DNA from 2 places in the Geodermatophilus sp. CPCC 205761 genome. Region 2 is predicted to be linked to the other one. Evidence: riboswitches for the same ligand, from Rfam matches in the RefSeq annotation. Region 2 holds a riboswitch; the other holds the start of a gene.
What was found. Region 2 has a riboswitch for cyclic di-AMP ahead of MY526_RS24155 (lytic transglycosylase domain-containing protein). Riboswitches for the same ligand answer to the same signal wherever they lie in the genome.
Positions count from the first base shown of each region.

Region 1: it holds a riboswitch for cyclic di-AMP, as region 2 does, so the genes downstream of both, MY526_RS12650 (C40 family peptidase) here and MY526_RS24155 (lytic transglycosylase domain-containing protein) in region 2, are expected to answer to the same signal.

Region 1 covers NZ_JALPKQ010000017.1:61,113-64,941, reverse strand. Annotated here, with positions in the region: gene MY526_RS12655 (M48 family metalloprotease) at 1-907, opposite strand, end outside; gene MY526_RS12650 (C40 family peptidase) at 1,056-2,138, opposite strand; cyclic di-AMP (ydaO/yuaA leader) riboswitch at 2,155-2,352, opposite strand; gene MY526_RS12645 (hypothetical protein) at 2,545-2,844, opposite strand; gene MY526_RS12640 (DEDD exonuclease domain-containing protein) at 3,055-3,829, shown strand, end outside.
Region 2 covers NZ_JALPKQ010000060.1:5,009-8,837, reverse strand. Annotated here, with positions in the region: gene MY526_RS24165 (LLM class flavin-dependent oxidoreductase) at 1-747, opposite strand, end outside; gene MY526_RS24160 (hypothetical protein) at 994-1,692, shown strand; cyclic di-AMP (ydaO/yuaA leader) riboswitch at 1,820-1,982, shown strand; gene MY526_RS24155 (lytic transglycosylase domain-containing protein) at 2,214-3,119, shown strand; gene MY526_RS24150 (class I SAM-dependent methyltransferase) at 3,145-3,783, shown strand; gene MY526_RS24145 (flavin-containing monooxygenase) at 3,780-3,829, shown strand, end outside.

The sequences.
Region 1 (3,829 bases), on a different contig from region 2:
CCGCGGCCGCACCCAGCGAGCCGATGAGGGTGCCGGTGAGGACGTCGTCGGTGGCCACGTGGCCCAGCTCGTGCGCGACGATCGACTCGATCTCCGCCGGGGGCAGCCGCTCGAGCGTCGTGTCGAACAGGACGACCCGGCGGGTCGACCCGAAACCGGAGACGTAGGCGTTGAGCGCGGTGGTGCGCCGGGAGGCGTCGGCGACCAGCACGTCCTCGACCGGGGTGCCGTTCTCCTCGGCCAGCTCGAGCAGGTCGGTCCGCAGCTGCCCCGCGGGCAGCGACTCGAACCGGTTGAACGCCGGCTCGATGAGCACCGGGTAGAGGAACGAGCCCGCGACGACGAGCGCGGCCGCGGCCCCGGCGGCCCAGGCCCACCAGGTCCGCGGAGCGCGGCGGGCCAGCCACACCACGACGAGCAGGACGACGGCAGTGAGCGCCGCGTCGATGGCGGTGGAGACGCCGACGTCGCGCAGCCACAGCAGCCAGGAGCGGGTGGACAGGCCGTACCGGTGCCGGACCACCTCGCCGTACGCCGACAGCGGCAGGGTGACCAGCCGACCCACCACCGCGATCGCGGCCGTGCCAAGCAGCGCCTGCCACGCCCAGCCGCCGCCGAGCGGGCGCGCCACCGCCCGGACCAGCCGGCCGCCGAGCGGGGTCAGCGCCAGGACGGCGGAGACGGCGAGGCCGAGCAGCAGCGAGGCCAGGGACGCCGGCCGGAGGGCCGCGGCGAAGGACTCCGCCCGCTCGACCACCTCCGCCGGCAGCCCGGCGCCGGGGCGGACCGGGGTGGCCCCACCGGGCGGGTCGGGCAGCAGGGACCACGGCGTCCGGACGGCGATGACGAGCACGAGGGCCGCCCCGAGCGCACCCGCGACCAGCAACGCGGCCCGGCGGGCGCTCACCTGGTCGATCCTAAGAGGACCCCGTCCTCCCCACCCCTCGCAGGCTCGCGGCGGGACCCGGGACGGGGCCGCCCGTCCTCCCCACCCCTCGCAGGCTCACGGCGGGACCCGGGACGGGGCCGCCCGTCCTCCCCGCGCTCAGCCGGGCTCAGAGGATGCGGCGCATCGCGGTGATGCTGCCCATCGAGTCGATGCCCACGACCTTGACCGGCTGGCCGGAGGTCGAGGCGTGCACCATCTGCCCGTTGCCGATGTACATCGACACGTGGCTGACCGGGCTGTAGTAGAAGAGCAGGTCGCCCGGCTGCAGCTCGGCGCGCGAGACCGACCGGCCCATCGTCGATTGCATGCGGCTCGAGTGCGGCAGGCTGACGCCGGCCGCGGCGTAGGCGTACTGGGTGAGCCCCGAGCAGTCGAAGGAGTTCGGGCCGCCGGCGCCCCACACGTACGGGTCGCCGACCTGGGCCAGCGCCGTGTCGACGGCCGCCTGCGCGGCACCGCTCGCGGCGGGCGCCGGCGCGGCGGCCGGGACCGCCTGCCCCGAGTGGGCCGTCTGCACCAGCTGCTGCTGGGGCGCCGACAGGGCGTCGTACTGCGCCCGGTAGTCGGCGATGTCGGCCTCGAGCCCGGCCTGCCGCGCGGTGACCTCGTCGAGCGCCTGCTGCGCCGCGGCCTGGGCCGCGTCGGCGCCGGCCCGCGCCTGCTCGGCGGCCGCGGCCCGCGTGGCGACGTCGGTGAGCACGTCGCCGGCGTGCCCGGCGATGACGTCGAGCGTGGCCAGCTGGGAGACGAAGTCCTCGGCCGACGCGCTGGTCATCAGCAGGTCGAACTCCGAGAGGCTCTCGCCGGTGAACGCCGCGCGGGCGACCTGGCGGATCTGGCCGTCGAGGGCGTCGAGCTGCGCCTGTGCGTCGGCGGCGGCCCGGTCGGCGTCGGCGACGGCGGCCTGCTGCTGGGCCAGGGTCTCGCGGGCCTCGTTGACCTGCTCGCTGACGGCCTCGAGCTCCTGACCGGTGCGGGCGACGAGCTCGGCGGCCTGCGCGGCGCTGCCGGCCTGCTCCGGATCGGCGACCGCGTTCGCGGGGAGGAGCGTCAGGGCCAGCGTCGCGGTGGCTCCGACGACGAGCCCGCGACCGAGGCGGCGGGCCGCGGTGGGGCGGCGGGGAACGACCGCAAGACGGGGGTGGATCGGTTCGGGGGCATGCCCCAGGGCAGCGTGAGGGGTCGCCACGGGCGGCGGCTCTCCGTTTCTTCCTCAGCAACCGCCTACCGAGTTAGCTGACGGGTTCGGGCTGGGAAGAAGCGCCCTATCTCTGCGCGCCGGCGGACCGACGCGTGTGCCCCGGCGGACCGGCGCACGCGAGAACTCACCCCAGTACTGCGGTGGGTCCCCGGTTCCCCCTGGGCACCGTGCGGCGCCTCGGGGAATTCGGCGGTGACCCGGCCGAGGTCACCTCACTGCGGGTGACGACCTCCCGGCCGGACCGGCTCACCGTAGGGGCGTGGTGTTGTTGTGACAAACGAGGCCCGCGTGGACTGTGGGATTTCCCACACGCTCGACGCGCGCCACGCCGACACCCCCGGTTCGCGCCTCGTTCCCTCGTCCGCGGCCGCGTCGGCGCCCGCCACGGCCGGCCTCACCCGGTGCGCCGCCGCGGATCCCCCGCCCGGCGCGGGGAGGTCTGGTGGCGCAGCGGCGGCACGAGGCCGCCGTCGGCCAGCGCGCGGACGGCCCGGCGCTCGACCTCGTCGAACTCCACCACCACACCCGGCGCCGGGACGACGACGTCCTCGGCGGCCGGACCGCGGCGGGCGGTCATCGGGACCACCGTCGGGTCGGTGCCCTGCCAGCCCGGTGGCGCCCCCAGCAGCACGGTCACGACGCAGTCGGCGCAGCCGTCGCCCCGGGCGGTGCAGGTGTCGCAGTCGATGAACATGACCCACTCCTCTGCTGACCGACGCCTTGGTCGTGGAGGCCCTCCATGGCCCCCGGTCGGTATGGGCAGCACGCTAGGGACGGGCACCGACAGTTCCCGGCCACCGTCGGTTCTGCCGCCCGCACGGCCGCCCGCACCGCCGTCGGCCGATCGGTCGCCGCCCGGCGAGCGTCCCCGGGACTGTCACTGCCCCGACCTACCGTCCGCCCCGTGCCCTCCTCCCCCGCCCGGCTGGCCGGGATCGCCGCAGGGACAGCCGCGCGAGCCGCCGCCGGGCTGCCGCGCTACGAGCAAGCCACGATCGACGAGCTCGGCACCCCGCTGGCGGAGGTCACGTTCGTCGTCGTCGACCTCGAGACGACCGGCGGCTCACCCAAGGACAGCGCGATCACCGAGGTCGGCGCGGTCAAGGTGCGCGGCGGCGTCGTCCTCGGCGAGTTCCAGACGCTGGTCGACCCCGGCTGTGCGATCCCGCCCTACATCAGCGTGCTGACCGGCATCACCACCACGATGGTGGCCGCGGCGCCGCGCATCGGGGCGGTCCTGCCCGCGTTCCTGGAGTTCGCGCGCGGCGCGGTCCTGGTGGCCCACAACGCTCCCTTCGACCTCGGGTTCCTCAAGGCCGCCTGCGCGGAGAGCGCCGTCCCGTGGCCGGCCTTCGCCTCGGTCGACACCGCGGTCCTCGCCCGCCGGCTGCTCACCCGCGACGAGGTGCCCAACTGCAAGCTGGCCACCCTGGCGCCCTTCTTCCGCACCGCGACCGAGCCCTGCCACCGCGCCCTGGCCGACGCCCGCGCCACCGTCGACGTGCTGCACGGGCTCTTCGAGCGGCTGGGCCCGCTCGGCATCACCAGCCTGGAGGAGCTGACCGGCCTCACCCGCCAGGTCGACCCCGACCGTCTGCGCAAGCGGCACCTGGCCGACGGCGTGCCCTCGGGGCCAGGGGTCTACGTGTTCCGCGGCCCCCGCGACGAGCCCCTCTACG
Region 2 (3,829 bases):
GACCGCGTCCTGGCTGTTCTTCCGCACGAACACCTGCCCGCCCAGGCCGACGATCGCCTGGTCGGCCGACCCGTGGCCGTGGTGCTCGAAGCGGCGGCGGTAGAACTCGACCATCCGCTGGGTGTGCTCCTTGGGCCAGAAGATGTGGTTGGAGAAGAAGCCGTCGCCGTAGAAGGCGGCCTGCTCGGCGATCTGCGGGGAGCGGATCGAGCCGTGCCAGACGAACGGCGGGACGCCGTCCAGCGGCCGCGGGGTGGAGGTGAAGCCCTGCAGCGGCGTGCGGAACTGGCCGGACCAGTCGACGACGTCGGAGTCCCAGAGCCGGCGCAGCAGCGCGTAGTTCTCCACCGCCAGCGGGATGCCGTTGCGGATGTCCTGGCCGAACCAGGGGTAGACCGGGCCGGTGTTGCCGCGGCCCATCATCAGGTCGACGCGGCCGCCGGCCAGGTGCTGCAGCATCGCGTAGTCCTCGGCGATCTTCACCGGGTCGTTGGTGGTGATCAGCGTCGTGGCCGTGGACAGCTGCAGCCGCGTCGTCTGCGCCGCGATGTAGGCCAGCGTGGTGGTCGGCGAGGAGGAGAAGAACGGCGGGTTGTGGTGCTCGCCGAGGGCAACGACGTCGAGGCCGACCTCCTCGGCCTTCTTCGCGATCGTGACGACCGCCTGGATCCGCTCCGCCTCGCTGGGCGTACGGCCGGTGGTGGGGTCGGTCGTGATGTCGCTGACCGAGAAGATGCCGAACTGCATGTCGGGCTCCGGGTTGATTGAGAGTGCAACTACCGCTCCGTGCAACGTGCAAGGGGCGGGGGTATTCCGCCGTCCACCATGCCCCGCCGTCACCTCCTCGTGACTCCTCGCAGCGCTGAGTGATCAACTCGGCACGTCCCGCTGAACGACACCCGTGTCGTTCCCCTGCCGGGCGGCGGCCGTACCGCGCACCCGGCAGGGTCTGGGACGGTGCAGCCGCTGTACCGACCGACTGGGGGGACCGGGATGGCCGAGCCGATGCAGGGGGACGTCGCCGAGGGCGGAGAGCCGGGCGGACTGGCCGCGCTGTTCGAGCCACGCCCGAGGTTCCGCCGCCGGCTGCTGGGCTACGACCGCGCGGACGTCGACGACTACGTCGCCTCGGCCCAGGACCGTCCCGCCGCCGATCCTGAGGCCTCCGCGTGCAGCGGCTGTAAGGACGCCCCGCCCGCGCCGGCCGCGGTTCCGGAGGGTGCGCAGGACCGGGAGGCGGTGCTGGTCGTCGGCGCGATGCGCGAGCTGCTCCGGCTGGCCGAGCGGCGGGCCGCGGAGATCGTGGCCGAGGCGGAGGGCGAGGCCGAGCAGATCCGGGCGACCGCCCGCGCCGAGGCCGAGAGCCGGCTGCGCAACGTCGCCGACCTGCGCGACGCGACCCTGGAGCGAGTGCGCCGGCAGGCGGAGGAGCTGCTCCGCGAGGCGGCGGCCGAGCGGGCCCGGCTGGCCGACGAGGCGGCCGCCGCAGCGCAGGCGGTGGCCGATCTCCGGCGCCGGCAGGACGACGCCCGGGAGTCGCTGCGGCTGCTCACCGGCCGGCTCGGCGCGGCACTGGACGGGCTCACCGCCGGGGGCGCCGAGCAGCCGACGGCCGAGCCCCGGCGCCCCGGCGGGGTCGTGCTCACCGGCAACGTGGCGATGGCCGAGCCCCGGGAGTCCGTCCTCGGCTGACTCTCGTCGGGCGCGGAGAGCGATCCAGGTCACGTTCCGGATGTGACCCCTGCGATTGTCACAGGACGGTAACGACCCCTACGGTGGGTGCAGTCCGGTCGGTCGTCACGCCCCAGACGGGGAGCCTGGCCGGACGCCGCCGAGTCGTGTCCGCGCACCGTGGCCACGAGCCGGGGACCCACCGCAGCACTGGGGTGAGTCCTGCCCGCCGAGAGTTCCTCGGAGGGCAGGTAGGGCGTCTTCCCGCCCGAACCCGTCAGCTAACTCGGTAGGCGGCCACGGAAGAACGGAGAGCCTCCGCATGCTCCGCCCACGGGCCCTCGCGGCTCGCAGGGACTCCCGGCCGCGCGCACCTCGCGCCTCTTCCCGGCCCGCCGATCCCGCCTGACCGCGCCCGCCGGTCTCCCGCGTCACGTCCCGACGCCGCCGGCGCACCCACCCCCCAGCCCACCGCATCCCGGGCTGCCCTCGCACGTCGAGGGCCGGCTCGCGCGCACTCTCGCCTGGAGCACCCACACCAGATGATCGATCGCACCAAGCAGTTCTCCGCCGTTCCCTCGGACACCGCCGTTCCCTCGGACAAGACCGAGCTCGACGTCCCCGCCACCGCCGAACTCGATGCCCGGCCCGCCGCCCGCCGGGGGCTGCGCCTGCCGGCCGGCGGCCGCCGCCCGGCCTTCTTCCTCGCCGCGGCCGCCGCCGGCGCCCTCGTGGTCAACGTCCTGGCCGGTGGCCAGCCCGCGGCCGAGGCGGACGCGGAGACCAGCACCGTCAGCGCGTCGCACAGCGTCGCCGAGACCCTCGGCATCACGACGGAGGCGGCGACCGGCTCGGCCGCCGACGCCCCGGCCGCCGACGTCGCGGCCGCGGACCTCGCCCCGCTCGCGGACCTCGCCGCCTCCCGCAGCGAGCGCGAGGCCGCCGAGGCCAGCGCCGCCCAGGCCCAAGCCGACGCCGAGAAGGCCGAGCTCGACCGCCAGGCCGCCGAGCGTGAGGCCGCCGAGCGCGCCGCCCGCGAGGCCGAGGCCCGTGCGGCCGCCGAGCGCGAGGCCGCCGAGCGCGCCGCTCGCGAGGCCGAGGCGGCCCGCGCGGCCGAGGCGCCGGCCGCCAGTGGCGGGTCGTCGTCGTCCGCCGCGCCGCGCGGCTCCTTCAAGGAGTACGCGATGAGCAAGGTCGGCAGCGCCGACCAGTTCAGCTGCCTGGAGAACCTGTGGGGCAAGGAGAGCGGCTGGAACCCCAACGCGCAGAACCCCACCAGCACCGCCTACGGCATCCCGCAGTTCCTCAACTCGACCTGGGCCGGCACCGGCATCGCCAAGACGTCGGACGGCTACCGGCAGATCGACGCCGGCCTGATCTACATCGAGAACCGGTACGGCAGCCCGTGTGCCGCCTGGGCGCACTCGAAGGCCAACAACTGGTACTGAGCGGGCAGGCCGCAGACTGCCGGGTGTGAGCTCCGTCCCCGCCCGGTTCGTCCGCGCCCACACCGAGGTCCGGCGGCCGTCCTCCGTCCCGGAGGTGCGGCTGCACGTGGCCGACGACGTCGTCGCCCTCTGGGAGGCGATGGAGACCGAGGGGGGCGGCGCCGGGGAGGCGCCGCCCTTCTGGGCTGCGGCGTGGCCGGGCGGGCAGGCGCTGGCCCGGTACGTGCTGGACACCCCGGACGTCGTGGCGGGCCGGGCGGTGCTCGACCTGGGGTCCGGCAGCGGGCTGGTCGCCATCGCCGCCCGGCGGTCCGGGGCCCGCTCGGTGCTCGCCAGCGACGTCGACCCGTTCAGCCGGACGGCGGTGGGCGTCAACGCCCTCCTCAACGGGGTGGCCGGCGTGAGCGTGACCGGCGACGTGCTCGACCGTGACCTCCCGGGCGTCGAGGTCGTGCTCGCCGGCGACGTCTGCTACGACCGGGAGATGACCGAACGGGTGCTGCCCTTCCTCGACCGCGCCCGCGCGCGCGGCTGCGAGGTCCTCGTCGGGGACCCCGGCCGGCCCTACCTGCCGCACGACCGGCTGGTCGCCGCCGCGGTCTACGAGATCCCGGAGACCGAGGGGCCGGGGCTGCGGCGGACGACGGTCTGGCGGCTGCCGTGACCGACCACGTCGACGTGCTCATCGTGGGCGCCGGGCTCTCCGGCAT